DNA from 2 places in the Streptosporangium sp. H13245 genome. Region 1 is predicted to be linked to the other one. Evidence: riboswitches for the same ligand, from Rfam matches in the RefSeq annotation. Region 1 holds a riboswitch; the other holds the start of a gene.
What was found. A riboswitch is a leader RNA that binds a small molecule or an ion and turns the genes downstream of it on or off. The one in region 1 is predicted to bind glycine.
Positions count from the first base shown of each region.

Region 2: another riboswitch for glycine. It lies ahead of gcvP (aminomethyl-transferring glycine dehydrogenase); the one in region 1 lies ahead of gcvT (glycine cleavage system aminomethyltransferase GcvT).

Region 1 covers NZ_JBSZKT010000005.1:86,242-93,669, reverse strand. Annotated here, with positions in the region: gene ACW9TB_RS12040 (FadR/GntR family transcriptional regulator) at 1-266, opposite strand, end outside; gene ACW9TB_RS12035 (glutamine synthetase family protein) at 354-1,697, shown strand; gene ACW9TB_RS12030 (aldehyde dehydrogenase family protein) at 1,700-3,046, shown strand; gene ACW9TB_RS12025 (3-oxoacyl-ACP reductase) at 3,052-3,816, shown strand; gene ACW9TB_RS12020 (gamma-glutamyl-gamma-aminobutyrate hydrolase family protein) at 3,971-4,666, shown strand; glycine riboswitch at 4,910-5,008, shown strand; glycine riboswitch at 5,009-5,103, shown strand; gene gcvT (glycine cleavage system aminomethyltransferase GcvT) at 5,137-6,228, shown strand; gene gcvH (glycine cleavage system protein GcvH) at 6,225-6,614, shown strand; gene ACW9TB_RS12005 (L-serine ammonia-lyase) at 6,687-7,428, shown strand, end outside.
Region 2 covers NZ_JBSZKT010000030.1:62,919-70,346, reverse strand. Annotated here, with positions in the region: gene ACW9TB_RS30170 (sugar phosphate nucleotidyltransferase) at 1-1,766, shown strand, start outside; gene ACW9TB_RS30165 (FHA domain-containing protein) at 2,020-2,532, shown strand; gene ftsR (transcriptional regulator FtsR) at 2,559-3,209, shown strand; gene ACW9TB_RS30155 (bifunctional nuclease family protein) at 3,289-3,759, shown strand; gene ACW9TB_RS30150 (MerR family transcriptional regulator) at 3,904-4,524, shown strand; glycine riboswitch at 4,540-4,632, shown strand; gene gcvP (aminomethyl-transferring glycine dehydrogenase) at 4,818-7,428, shown strand, end outside.

The DNA of each region.
Region 1 (7,428 bases):
GGGTCCGGCGGGGCGTAGGTGAGGAAGGCGCCGCCGTACCGGCCCCGGCGCACTTCCAGATAGCCCGCGTCCTGCAGCTCGCGGATGGCCTCGCGCAGGGTGACCCTGCTGATGCCGAGCTGGGCGGCGAGCTCCCGCTCCGGCGGCAGTTTCTCGGCCACCAGCCCCAGTTTGATGACCTGGAGCAGGCGTTCCACCGTCTCCTCGAACGCGTTGCCCGCGCGCACCGGCCGCAGCACGGCCGTCAATCGCGACACCTCGTCCAATTATCCCCTCCGGCCCTTGACAAGGCTCCCCCCGCTACACGTCAATGGTCTGACACTAGCCCAATAAGACCCCGACGAGGAGGGCATGTGGACGTCCCCGAGCTTCACGACGAGGTGCGGGCAGGGCGGATCGACACCGTGCTGCTGGCGGTCGTCGACATGCAGGGCCGTCTTCAGGGGAAGCGCCTGTCGGCGCGCTACTTCCTGGAGGAGGTGGTGCGGCACGCCTCCGAGGGCTGCAACTACCTGCTCGCGGTCGACATCGACATGAACACGGTCGACGGTTACGCCATGTCGTCCTGGGAGCGCGGATACGGCGATTTTGTTATGAGGCCGGACATGTCCACTCTTCGCCGCGTGCCGTGGCAGGAGGGGACGGCCCTGGTGATGGCCGACCTGGTGTGGGAGGACGACTCTGACGTGACCGCCTCGCCGCGCCAGATCCTGCGCCGTCAGCTCGCCCGGCTGGACGAGCGGGGCTGGGGCGCCTTCGTCGGGACCGAGCTGGAGTTCGTCGTCTTCAACGACACCTACGAGGACGCCTGGCGCCGAGGCTACCGCGACCTGACGCCTTCCAACCTCTACAACGTCGACTACTCCCTCCTCGGCACCGCCAGGGTCGAACCGCTGCTGCGCAGGATCAGGCTCGGCATGGAGGGCGCGGGCATGTACGTCGAGTCGGCCAAGGGCGAGTGCAACCTCGGCCAGCACGAGATCGCCTTCCGCTTCGGCGAGGCCCTGTCCAGCTGCGACAACCACTCGATCTACAAGAACGGCGCCAAGGAGATCGCCTCCCAGGAGGGCATGGCGATCACCTTCATGGCCAAGCCGAACCAGCGCGAGGGCAACTCCTGCCACATCCACATCTCGCTCAGGGACGCGGACGGGGAGCCGGTCATGTCCGGTTCCGGCCAGCACGGCCTGTCGGCGACCGGGGAGCACTTCATCGCCGGTCAGATCGCGCTGATGCGCGAGCTGACCCTGCTGTACGCACCGAACGTCAACTCCTACAAGCGGTACGTGCCGGGCAGCTTCGCCCCCACCGCGGTCAAGTGGGGCGTGGACAACAGGACGTGCGCGCTGCGCCTGGTCGGCCACGGCCCCTCGCTGCGGATCGAGAACCGGGTGCCCGGCGGCGACGTCAACCCCTACCTGGCGGTCTCGGCCCTGGTCGCGGCCGGGCTGCACGGCATCGAGAACGAGCTGCCGCTTGAGGACGCCTTCACGGGGAACGCCTACTCGTCGGGCGCGGAGACCGTGCCGAGTACGCTGCGGGGCGCGCTGGAGCTCTGGGAGGGCTCCGCGTTCGCGACGGCCGCCTTCGGCGAGGACGTCGTGGCGCACTACGCGAACAACGCCCGGGTCGAGCTGGCCGCCTTCGACGCGGCGGTGACCGACTGGGAGCTTTTCCGGGGATTCGAACGGATGTGAATGTGAAGATCATCAATCCGGCGACAGAAGAGGTGGTCGCCGAGATCGGGATGGCGGACGCCGCCGAGACCGACAGGGCGGTGGAGCGCGCCGGGCGCGCCTTCGCGACCTGGCGGAACGTCGGCCCGGGAGACCGGGCCCGGCTGCTGCGCCGTTTCGCCTCGCTGGTGCGCGAGCACGCCGAGGAGCTCGCCCTGCTGGAGGTCGCCAACTCCGGGCACACGATCGGCAACGCCCGCTGGGAGGCGGGCAACGTCGCCGACGTCCTCGACTTCTACGCCGGGGCGCCCGAGCGCAACCACGGCCTGCAGATCCCGGTGCCCGGCGGGCTGGACGTCACCTTCAGGGAGCCGCTGGGCGTCGTCGGCGTGATCGTGCCGTGGAACTTCCCGATGGTCATCATGACCTGGGGGCTGGCCCCGGCGCTGGCCGCGGGCAACACCGTGATCGTCAAGCCCGCCGAGTGGACGCCGCTCACCGCCCTGCGGGTGGCCGAGCTGGCCCTGGCCGCCGGTCTGCCCGAGGGGGTGTTCCAGGTCCTGCCCGGGGCCGGGGAGGTGGCGGGCGCCCGGCTGGTCGAGCACCCCGGCGTAGCGAAGATCGTGTTCACCGGCTCGACCGAGGTCGGCAAGGAGATCGCCGCCACGTGCGCCGGGCAGGTCAAGCGGCTCACCCTGGAGCTGGGCGGCAAGAGCGCCAACGTGGTCTTCGCCGACGCCGACCTGGAGAAGGCCGCGGCGACCGCGCCGTACGCGGTGTTCGACAACGCGGGCCAGGACTGCTGCGCGCGCTCCCGGATCCTGGTCGAGCGCTCGGTGCACGACGAGTTCCTGGCCAGGTTCGGGGAGGCGGTGCTGGACGTCAGGGTCGGCGACCCCCGCGACGAGGCCACCGAGATGGGCCCGCTGATCAGCGCCGAGCACCGGGAACGGGTGGCCTCCTTCGTCACCGAGCCGCCCCACCTGCGGGGCACCTGCCCGCCGGGGCCGGGGTTCTGGTTCCCGCCGACGGTCCTGACGCCCCGGTCCGCGGACGACCGGGCGTTCACCGAGGAGATCTTCGGGCCGGTGGTGTCGGTGGTGCCGTTCGACGACGAGGCGGACGCCGTGCGGATCGCCAACGACACCCCGTACGGCCTGAGCGGGTCCATCTGGACCCGCGACGTCGGCCGGGCGCTCCGGGTGGCCAGGGCGGTCGAGGCGGGCAACCTCAGCGTCAACTCGCATTCGAGCGTCCGCTACTGGACCCCGTTCGGCGGTTTCAAACAGTCGGGCCTTGGCCGCGAGCTGGGCCCCGACGCCCTGTCAGCGTTCACCGAGACCAAGAACGTCTTCATTTCCGAGGAGTAGTAGCGATGCTGCGTTTGCAGGACCGGGTCGCCGTCATCACCGGCGCCGGAAGCGGGATCGGCCTGGCCACCGCGCGCCGGTTCGCCGAGGAGGGCGCCCGCGTCGTGTGCGTGGACCTGGACGAGACGACCGGCGCCAAGGCCGCCGACGAGGTCGGCGGGCTGTTCGTGCGGGCCGACGTGACCAGCGAGGAGGACGTCGCCCGCGTGTTCCGGACCGCGTTCGACACCTACGGCAGCGTGGACATCGCGTTCAACAACGCGGGCATCTCGCCGCCGGACGACGACTCGATCCTGGAGACCGGCATCGACGCCTGGCGCCGGGTCCAGGAGGTCAACCTCACCTCCGTCTACCTGTGCTGCAAGCACGCCATCCCGTACATGCGGCGGCAGGGCAAGGGGTCGATCATCAACACCGCGTCGTTCGTGGCCGTGATGGGGTCGGCGACCAGCCAGATCTCCTACACCGCCTCCAAGGGTGGGGTGCTGGCCATGTCCCGCGAGCTGGGCGTGCAGTTCGCCCGCGAGGGCATCCGGGTGAACGCCCTGTGCCCGGGGCCGGTGAACACGCCGCTGCTGCGGGAGCTGTTCGCCAAGGACCCCGAGCGGGCGCAGCGCCGCCTGGTCCACATCCCGGTGGGCCGCTTCGCCGAGGCGTCCGAGATCGCCGCCGCGGTGGCGTTCCTCGCCTCGGACGACGCCAGCTTCATCACCGGCTCCGAGTTCCTGGTGGACGGCGGCATCTCCGGCGCGTACGTCACCCCGCTGTAGCCCTTTCCGCGCGCCCCCCTCCCCCGCGGGCGACCCCGGCGTGTCCCCCGGCCTCGCCGCGGGTCGCCCCGCCATGGCCGGTAGCGTGCGGAGAGGGGGCACGGACCCCCCTGACCAGCCCTGACGTCGAGAAGCAAGAACAAGACAGGAGATCATGTCCCGTCCCGTCATCGGCATCACCTGCTACGTCGAGCCCGCGCGGTTCACCGTCTGGGAGACGACCACCGCGCTCCTGCCGTACGACTACGTCGACCACGTGGCCCGCGCGGGCGGGCAGCCGGTGATCCTGCCTCCGGCGGGTGACCCCGCGGCGCTGGCGGGGCGCCTGGACGGGCTGATCCTGGCCGGTGGCGGGGACGTCGGCCCGGAGCGGTACGGGCAGGAGCCGCACGAGCGGACCGGCTACGTCCGGCCGTTCCGCGACGACGCCGAGCTGGGGCTGGTCAGGGCGGCGCTGGAGCGGGGCCTGCCCTTCCTGGGGATCTGCAGGGGCATGCAGGTCCTGAACGTCTCGCTGGGCGGCACCCTCCACCAGCACCTGCCCGACGTGGTCGGTCACCCCGGGCACGCCCCGGCCCCCGGCCACTACGGCAGGATGCCGGTGTGGCTCGCCCCCGGCAGCCGGACCTCGAAGATCTTCGGGACCGAGACCGTGGACGTGGCCCACTACCACCACCAGGCCATCGACCGGCCTGCCGAGGGCCTCACCGTGACCGCCCACGCCGAGGACGGCACGATCGAGGCCGTGGAGGTGGACGACCACCCGTTCGCCGTCGCCGTCCAGTGGCACCCCGAGACCGACGGCGAGTCCGCTCTGTTCGAGGCACTGGTCCGGCACGCCACCCCCTGACCGGGACCGCGAGGGGATTTCGCTCGGCCTGTACGAACGGACGGATCGGGGCCGCGAGGGGATCTCGCCCACCCGGTACGGGCAGATGGGTCAGGGCCACGGGAGGATCTCGCCCGCCCGGTGCGGACGGACGGATCGGGACCGCGAAGGGATCTCGCTCGCCCGGTACGAACGGACGGATCAGGGCCGCGAGGGGATTTCGCTCGGCCGGTGCGGGCGGTTAGGCTGGCCGGTGACACCGATGAATCCCGTGCGGGAGAGCGTCCTGACACCCAGGCCAGGACCCCTGAAGGAGCAAGCCCTCCCCGCGAACCTCTCAAGGCAAAGGACCGTGCGGGTAGGTGCCCTCTGGAAAGCAGGTCCCACGACCTCGCCGAAGGTGAAAGTCCGGTAAAACCCGGATGAAACTCTCAGGCACCCACGACAGAGGGGGAGGATGCTCTCATCTGTCCCTTGTCTGAGGTGCGCACATGTCCCGACCTACGCCGCTGCGCGGCGTGCACGAGTCCCTCGGCGCGACGCTGACCGACTTCGCGGGCTGGCTGATGCCGCTCCGCTACGGCAGCGAGTCGGCCGAGCACAACGCGGTCCGCCAGGCGGCCGGCCTGTTCGACCTCTCCCACATGGGGGAGATCTTCGTGACGGGGCCGCAGGCCGCCGAAGCCCTCGACTACGCGCTGGTCGGCCACCTCTCCGCGCTGGAGCCCGGCCGCGCCCGCTACACGATGATCGTCGACGCCGAGGGCGGCGTGCTGGACGACCTGATCGTCTACCGGCTCGCCCCCGCCGAGTTCATGGTCGTCGCCAACGCCTCCAACTACCCGAGGGTGGCCGCCGAGCTGACCGGCCGCGCCAAGGGCTTCGACGCCGCGGTGGACGACCGCTCCGAGCGGTACGCGCTGGTCGCGGTCCAGGGCCCGCGCTCCGCGGAGATCCTGGGCTCGCTCACCGACGCCGACCTCGACGGGCTCAAGTACTACGCCGGACTGCCCGCCGTCGTCGCGGGCCACGAGGCCCTCGTCGCCCGTACGGGATACACCGGCGAGGACGGTTTCGAGCTGTTCGTCGCGGCCGGGGACGCCGAGCCGGTCTGGGCCGCCCTCACCGAGGCGGGCGCCCCGCACGGCCTGATCCCCGCGGGCCTGTCCGCCCGCGACACCCTCCGGCTGGAGGCCGGGATGCCGCTGTACGGCAACGAGCTGTCGGCCGGGCTGACTCCGTTCGACGCCGGGCTGGGCCGTGTGGTGAGGTTTGACAAGCCGGGCGACTTCGTCGGCCGGGCCGCCCTCGAATCGCGCAGGGACGTCCCGCCGTCCCGCCGCCTGGTCGGCCTGATCGCGACCGGCCGCAGGGTGCCCCGGCACGGGTATCCGGTGGTGGTCGCCGGTGACGGCGCCGTCGTCGGCGAGGTCACCAGCGGGGCACCCTCCCAGTCACTGGGCAGGCCCATCGCGATGGCCTACGTGGACAACGGCCTGTCGTCAGGACTGGCCGTCGACATCAGGGGCAGCCACGAGCCGGTCGAGGTCGTCGCACTGCCCTTCTACAGGAGGAAAAAATGAGCAGCATTCCCGAGGAACTGCACTACACCAAGGAACACGAGTGGATCTCCGGCATCGATGACGGCCTGACCCTCACCGTGGGCATCACCGCCTACGCCGCCGAAGCGCTGGGCGACGTGGTCTTCGTGCAGGTCCCCGAGGTCGGCTCGACGGTCGCCTCCGGTGACGCCGTCGGCGAGGTCGAGTCGACCAAGTCGGTGAGCGACATCTTCGCCCCGGTCTCCGGCGAGATCGTCGAGGTCAACCAGGCCGTCGTGGACGACCCCTCGCTGGTCAACAGCGACTCCTACGGCGACGGCTGGCTGTTCCGCGTACGTCTTGAGGGCTCCGCCGACGACCTGCTGTCGCCGGAGGAGTACGCCGCGCTCACCTCGGGTGAGTCCTAAGCCTCTCCCCCCTCGCGTCACGGTCACGCGCGTCCCCGGGCGCGCGTGGCCGTCCACGCTGGAAGGATTCAGATGACGATCAGCGTCTTCGATCTCTTCAAGATCGGAATCGGCCCGTCCAGCTCGCACACCGGCGGCCCGATGGCCGCCGCCCACAAGTTCGCCCGCGGCCTCCACCAGGACGGGCTCCTGGAGAAGACCGCCCGGGTGAGCGCCATCCTGTACGGCTCGCTGGGCCTGACCGGCAAGGGCCACGGCAGCGACAAGGCCGTGCTGCTCGGCCTGTCCGGCGAGAAGCCCGAGCTGGTCGACGTCGACACGGTCGACGCGCGGCTCGCCGCCATGCGCGAGTCCGGCACCATCTCCCTGTACGGCTCCCACGAGATCCCCTTCGTCATCGGCGAGGACCTCGTCTTCGAACGCAAGATCTCACTCCCCGGCCACCCCAACGGCATGCGCTTCACCGCGCTGTCCGAGTCCGGCGAGACGATCCGCGAGAAGGTCTACTACTCGGTGGGCGGCGGCTTCGTCGTCGACGAGAACGCCACCGGCGCCGACCGGATCAAACCCGACGACACCGTCCTGCCGTACCCCTTCACCACGGCCGCGGAGCTGCTCGCCCAGTGCGCGGAGACCGGGCTGTCGATCTCCGGGCTGATGCTGGAGAACGAGCGGGCGTTCGGCCGCACCGAGGCCGAGATCCGCGCCCAGCTGCTCGTCCTGTGGCGGGTGATGAGCGAGTGCGTACGGCGCGGCATCGGCAAGGAGGGCGTACTGCCCGGCGGCCTGAAGGTCCGCCGCCGCGCCCACCAGC
Region 2 (7,428 bases), on a different contig from region 1:
TCTCGCCGGGCGTCTGGGTGGCCGAGGGCGCCTCGGTCGACGCCGACGCCGTCCTCAAGGGCCCCCTCTACGTCGGCGACTACGCCAAGGTCGAGGCGGGGGCCGAGCTGCGCGAGTACACCGTGCTGGGCAGCAACGCGGTGGTCAGGGAGGGCGCCTTCCTGCACCGCGCGGTCGTCCACGACAACGTCTACGTCGGGCCCAGCGCCCACCTGCGCGGCTGCGTGATCGGCAAGAACACCGACCTGATGACCGCCGCCAGGGTCGAGGAGGGCGCCGTCGTCGGCGACGAGTGCATCATCGAGGCCGAGGCGTACATCTCCTCCGGCGTCAAGATCTACCCGTTCAAGACCATCGAGGCCGGGGCGGTGATCAACAACAGCGTCATCTGGGAGCCGCGCGCCCAGCGCAACCTGTTCGGCCCCCGGGGGGTCTCCGGGCTGGTCAACGTGGAGATCACCCCCGAGCTGTGCGTACGGCTGGCCAGCGCCTACGCCACCACCCTGAAGAAGGGCGCCTCGGTCATCACCTCCCGCGACTCCTCCCGCGCCGCGCGGGCGCTGAAGCGGGCCGTGATCAGCGCCCTGAACGCCAGCGCGATCAACGTGCTCGACCTGGAGGCCTCCCCGCTCCCGGTGGCCCGCTTCCACACCGCCAGGGAGAACGCCGTCGGCGGCATCGCGCTGCGCACCACCCCCGGCGACCCGCAGAGCGTCGACATCGTCTTCATGGACGAGCACGGCGCGGACCTGTCACCGGCGGCCCAGCGCAAGCTGGACCGGGTCTTCTCCCGGCAGGAGTTCCGCCGCGCCTTCCCCGGGGAGATCGCCGAGCTGAGCTTCCCCGCCAGGGCGGTGGAGGACTACACGCACGAGCTGCTGCGCCTGGTCGACATCAGCGGGGTGCGCGACGCCGACATGAAGGTCGTGGTCGACTGCGCGGGAGGCACCTCCTCGCTGGTGCTGCCCAGCCTGCTGGGCCGGGTCGGGGTGGACGTGCTGACCGTCAACAACCGGCTGGACGACGCCTCGCCCACCGAGACCCTCGCCGAGCGCCGCCGCGACCTGCAGCGCCTCTCGGAGCTCGTCAGCTCCTCCAGGGCGGCCTTCGGGGTGCGCTTCGACCCGGTGGGGGAGCGGGTCGCGCTGGTGGACGAGATGGGCCAGCTGATCAGCGAGGAGCGCGCCCTGCTGGTGGTGCTCGACCTGGTCGCCGCCGAGCGGCGCGGAGGCCAGGTGGCGCTGCCGGTCACCACCACCCGGGTCGCCGAGCAGGTCTGCAGGTTCCACGGCGTCCAGGCCGAGTGGACCTCCACCGCGATCGACGCGCTCACCGCCGCCGCCAGGGGGCCAGAGATGATCTTCGCGGCCGACGGGCGCGGCGGTTTCATCGTGCCCGAGTTCGGGCCCACGGTGGACGGCCTGGCGGTGTTCCTGCGCCTGCTGGGCCTGGTCGCCAGGACCCGGCTCTCGCTCAGCCAGATCGACGCCAGGATCCCCGAGGCCAAGCTGCTGCGCCGGACCGTGCCGACCCCGTGGGCGGCCAAGGGCGCGGTGATGCGCTCGGTCATCGAGGCCGCCGAGCACTACCGCATCGACACCACCGACGGGGTCCGGGTCGTCGCAGAGGACGGCAGCTGGGCCCTGGTGCTGCCCGACCCGACGGAGGCGGTCACCCACCTGTGGGCCGAGGGGTTCGACGTCGACTCCGCGCAGACCCTGATCGAGCACTGGGCGCGGGTGGTCGAGGAGGCCGCGGGCGGCTGAGACGGCCTCCGTAGAGGCGTCCGGGGCGAGTCGATGCGACAAACACAGCGCGGCGCCATGGACCGGGGACAGTGCCCCACTGTAACTTTGTCACCGACCGTACCCGCGGTTCAGCGTCAGCCTTGACCTTCGCGCCTCATCACTGTATGTTGCGGCATTCGCAGTCCGAGAAAACACTTGAGAAGCGAAGAAGCGAGGCGCGCATCACTGAGCACCGTTGCCGCGTCTTCGCGGTAGGAGGCCGAGCCGATCGATGCCGAGCGTCTACTGCACGCAGTGCGGTCATGCCAATCCTGAGGATGCCCGTTTCTGTTCACGATGCGGGTCGCCGCTTACCAAAGCCGAGACCCCCGGAGACAGCACATCGACGATCTCCCTCTCCGGGATCGAGGCCTACGAGGCGGAGACAGGTGAGACGCTTCTCGCCGAACGGCAGGCCGTCGAGCAGTTGCCCCCGGGCACCGCGCTGCTGGTCGCGATGCGCGGTCCCAACGCCGGCAGCAGGTTCCTGCTCGACAGCGACCTCACCACCGTGGGCCGCCATCCCGAGAGCGACATCTTCCTCGACGACATCACGGTCTCGCGCCGCCACGTGGAGTTCTACCGGCGCGGCGGCGGGGTCTTCACCGTCCGCGACATCGGCAGCCTGAACGGCACGTACGTGAACCGCGAGCGCATCGAGGAGGTCCCGCTGTACGGCGGGGACGAGGTGCAGATCGGCAAGTTCCGCCTCGTCTTCCTCACCCGCGGCGCCGCTGGAGGATGATGAGCTCGCAGGCCGCTCGTGCGCACATGAGCATCGGGGAGGTGCTCGCTCTCCTGCAGGGCGAGTTCCCCGACGTCAGCATCTCCAAGATTCGTTTCCTGGAGGGCGAGGGGTTGATCGAGCCGGAGCGCAGTCCCTCCGGCTACCGCAAGTTCAGCTACGCCGACGTCGAGCGGCTGCGCTACATCCTCAGCGAGCAGCGTGACCGCTACCTGCCGCTGAGGGTGATCAAGGACCATCTGGCGGCGGCCGACCGCGAGGAGCGCCCGGCCGCCCGGCCGCGCGCCGTCCCCGACGACGCGCCCCCCGAGATCCGGCTCACCCGCGAGGAGCTGATCGCCGCCGCCGAGCTGGACGAGGAGACCCTCGCCGAGCTTGAGGACTACGGCCTGCTCGCCGCCGTGGCCCGCTACTACGACGCCGAGGCGCTGGCCGTGGCCCGCAGCGTCGGGGCCCTGGCCGCCTTCGGCCTGCGCGCCCGCCATCTGCGGGCGGTCAAGGCCGCCGCCGAGCGCGAGGCGGGCCTGGTGGAGCAGGCCGTCGCCCCGCTGCTGCGCCGCCGGGGGCCGGGCGCCATCGACCAGGCCGACGAGACGGCGAGGGAGATTTCCGGCCTGCTGCTGGAATTGCACGCCTCGCTGCTGCGTTCCGGCGTTCGTGGGGCCCTGGGCCGGTGAGAACCTGACCAGGCACTCGTACCCTCACGAGTGTTACGTTGAACAAACCGGTCGGAATCCAGCGAAGACGGAGCAGCCCGTGTTGCAGATGGAGGTCGTGGGCGTTCGAGTTGAGATGCCCTCCAACCAGCCGATCGTCTTGCTGAAAGAGACACATGGGGAGCGTTATCTACCTATCTGGATCGGCATGACGGAGGCCACGGCGATCGCCATGGCCCAGGCCGAGGAGCCACCGCCCCGGCCGCTCACCCATGACCTGTTCCGCGACGTGCTCGAAGGGCTCGGGGTCCGGCTGAGCACGGTCAACATCGTCGCCCTGCGCGACGGCATCTTCTTCGCCGATCTCGTGTTCTCCAACGGGGTGGAGGTGAGCGCGCGTCCCTCGGACTCGATCGCCTTGGCACTTCGTACCGGCGCACGTATCTTCGCGAGTGAGGACGTGGTCCGGGAGGCGGGGGTGATCATCCCCGACGACCAGGAGGACGAGGTGGAGAAGTTCAGGGAGTTCCTTGACACGATCACGCCCGAGGACTTCGGCCGCGCGGGGTAGGAATTTCGGTGCATTTACGCTTCACGACGCGCCGGGTGGGGTCGTTGACTGGACTTGGCCCCAGTCCTACGGTGCAAGTGAAACCCGCGGTCGTGCGTAAACCCCCAGATCAGGCCGTGGGATGAGAGAAAGCCGGAGGTCCGCGTGGCGGTCAGCAGCGGCGAGGGTAGAAACGCCGATCAGGATGACCCGGAACGGCGCCAGTCGGCACGTCAGCGCGCGGGTGAAGAGGGTCTGCTGTTCGACGGGCAACCGGTGAAAGTGCCCGCCGACATCGGCTACCGGGGCCCGACGGCCTGTTCGGCGGCCGGCATCACCTACCGGCAACTCGACTACTGGGCGCGCACCGGCCTGGTCGAGCCCACCGTGCGCGCCGCCCACGGCTCCGGCACCCAGCGGCTGTACGGTTTTCGCGACATCCTGGTCCTCAAGGTCGTCAAGCGGCTCCTCGACACCGGCGTCTCCCTCCAGCAGATCCGCATCGCCGTGCAGCACCTGCGCGACAGGGGGGTCAACGACCTGGCCGGGATCACCCTGATGAGCGACGGGGTGAGCGTCTACGAGTGCACCTCGCCCGACGAGGTCATCGACCTCCTCCAGGGCGGTCAGGGAGTCTTCGGCATAGCACTGGGACGGGTGTGGCAGGAGGTGGAGGGCTCCCTCGCGGATCTGCCCGGCGAACGTGCGGAGTCGGGCGAGGGCCCTTTAGGCGATCATCAGGCCGATGAGCTGGCCCGCCGTCGCAGAGCACGACGAACCGGGTAAACTCGGACCTGCCACTGACCCTGTGCGGGAGAGACCCCGACCAAGATCGGGGCGCCGAAGGAGCAACCTCCCCGGAATCTCTCAGGCACCCGGTACCGCACGGACGAGGCAACTCTGGAAAGCAGGCGCGCTCGCCAGGCGCGACTCACCGACGGTGCAAGCCTCCCGGAAAATGGGGCAGGTGAAGCTCTCAGGTCACGACCCGCGAACGACGGTCGTGATGACAGAGGGGGAGACCAGGCATACGCCCGCGCCCAGCGCCGGTCTCCACCCCGTCCCGGGAGGCTTCACCAATGACCGACCTGTCATCGCTCAGCGAGCTCAGCTCCCCGCCGTTCGCGACCCGCCACATAGGGCCGGACGACGCCGCCCAGACCCGCATGCTGGAGGCGGTCGGATTCGCCTCCGTCGCCGACCTGGTCGCGGTGGCCGTGCCCGAGGCGATCCGCTCCTCGGCCAGGCTGAGCCTGCCCCCGGCGGCCGGGGAGTCCGAGGCCCTCGCGGAGCTGCGGGTCCTCGCCGGGCGCAACACCGTGCTCACCTCGATGATCGGCCTGGGCTACCACGACACGATCACCCCGGGCGTCATCCGCCGCAACCTCCTGGAGAACCCGGGCTGGTACACCGCGTACACGCCCTACCAGCCGGAGATCTCCCAGGGCCGCCTGGAGGCCCTGATCAACTTCCAGACCGTCGTCTCCGACCTGACCGCGCTCGACGTCGCCGGGGCCTCCCTGCTGGACGAGGCCACCGCCGCCGCCGAGGCGATGACCCTGGCCCGCCGCGCGGGCCGCGGCCCCTCGAAGGTGTTCGTGGTCGACGCCGACGCGCTGCCGCAGACCAAGGCGGTGCTGCGCACCCGCGCCGAGCCGCTCGGCATCGAGCTGGTCGAGAGCGACTTCACCGCCGAGCTTCCCGAGTGCTTCGGGGTGCTCGTGCAGTACCCCGGCGCCAGCGGCAGGGTCCGCGACTTCCGCGCCGTCGCCGACGCCGCCCACGCGCGCGGCGCCCAGGTGGTCGCCGCGGCCGACCTGCTGGCCCTCACCCTCCTGGCCGCGCCCGGCGAGCTCGGTGCCGACATCGCGGTCGGCTCCTCGCAGCGCTTCGGCGTCCCCCTCGGGTTCGGCGGCCCCCACGCGGCCTACATGGCGGTCCGCGACGGCCTCCAGCGCCAGCTGCCGGGCCGCCTGGTGGGCGTCTCCCAGGACGCCGACAAGCGTCCCGCGTACCGGCTCGCGCTGCAGACCCGCGAGCAGCACATCCGCCGCGAGAAGGCCACCAGCAACATCTGCACCGCGCAGGTGCTGCTCGCCGTGATCGCCGGCATGTACGCCGTCTACCACGGCCCCGAGGGGCTGCGCAGGATCGGCAGGCGCACCCACCGGCACGCCGTCGTGCTCGCCGAGGCCCTGCGCCAGGGGGGTGTCGAGGTCGTGCACGACACCTTCTTCGACACCGTGCTCGCCAGGGTGCCCGGCCGCGCCGAGGGGGTCGTCGCCGCGGCCCGCGACAACGGGGTCAACCTGCGCCTGGTCGACGCCGACCACGTGGGCGTCACCTGCGACGAGAGGACCGAGCCCCTCCACCTGGAGCAGGTCCTGGCCGCCTTCGAGATCAGCGGCACCGTGCTGGCCGACCTGGACGCCGCCGCGCACGACGCGCTGCCCGCCACGCTGGCGCGGACCGGCGACTACCTGACCCACCCGGTCTTCCACAGCCACCGCTCAGAGACGGCCATGCTGCGCTACCTGCGCAGGCTCCAGGACAAGGACATCGCGCTCGACCGGTCGATGATCCCGCTGGGCTCCTGCACCATGAAGCTCAACGCGACCACCGAGATGGAGCCGATCACCTGGCCGGAGTTCGCCGGGCTGCACCCCTACGCGCCCGAGGACCAGGCCGCGGGCTACCTCGAGCTGATCGGGGAGCTGGAGCACTGGCTGGCCGAGGTCACCGGCTACGACGCCGTGTCGCTCCAGCCGAACGCGGGTTCCCAGGGCGAGTTCGCCGGGCTCCTGGCGATCCGCGCCTACCACACCGCGCGCGGCGAGTCGGGCCGCGACGTCTGCCTGATCCCCTCGTCCGCGCACGGCACCAACGCCGCGAGCGCCGTCATGGCGGGCATGCGCGTGGCCGTGGTCGCCTGCGACGACGAGGGCAACGTCGACCTCGACGACCTCGTCGCGAAGATCGGCAAGCACCGCGAGCAGCTTGCCGCGATCATGGTGACCTACCCGTCCACGCACGGCGTGTACGAGGAGACGATCGTCCGGATCTGCGAGCTGGTGCACGAGGCCGGTGGCCAGGTCTACGTCGACGGCGCCAACCTCAACGCGCTGGTCGGCCTGGCCAGGCCGGGGGAGTTCGGGGCGGACGTCTCCCACCTCAACCTGCACAAGACCTTCTGCATCCCGCACGGCGGCGGCGGCCCCGGCGTCGGCCCGGTCGCGGTCCGCGCGCACCTGGCCGGATACCTGCCCGGCCACCCGCTGCGCGAGGGCGGCCCGGTGGGCCCGGTCTCGGCCGCCCCGTACGGCTCGGCGGGCATCCTGCCCATCTCCTGGGCCTACATCCGGATGATGGGCGCCGACGGCCTGAAGGCGGCCACCGAGCAGGCCATCCTGTCGGCCAACTACCTGGCCCGCAGGCTCAGCCCCCACTACCCGGTCCTCTACACCGGCCGCGGCGGCCTCGTCGCCCACGAGTGCATCGTCGATTTGCGCCAGATCACCAAGGAGACCGGGGTGACGGTCGACGACGTGGCCAAGCGCCTCATCGACTACGGCTTCCACGCCCCGACCATGTCCTTCCCGGTGGCCGGCACGCTGATGATCGAGCCGACCGAGAGCGAGGACCTGGCCGAGCTCGACCGGTTCTGCGAGGCGATGATCGCGATCCGCGAGG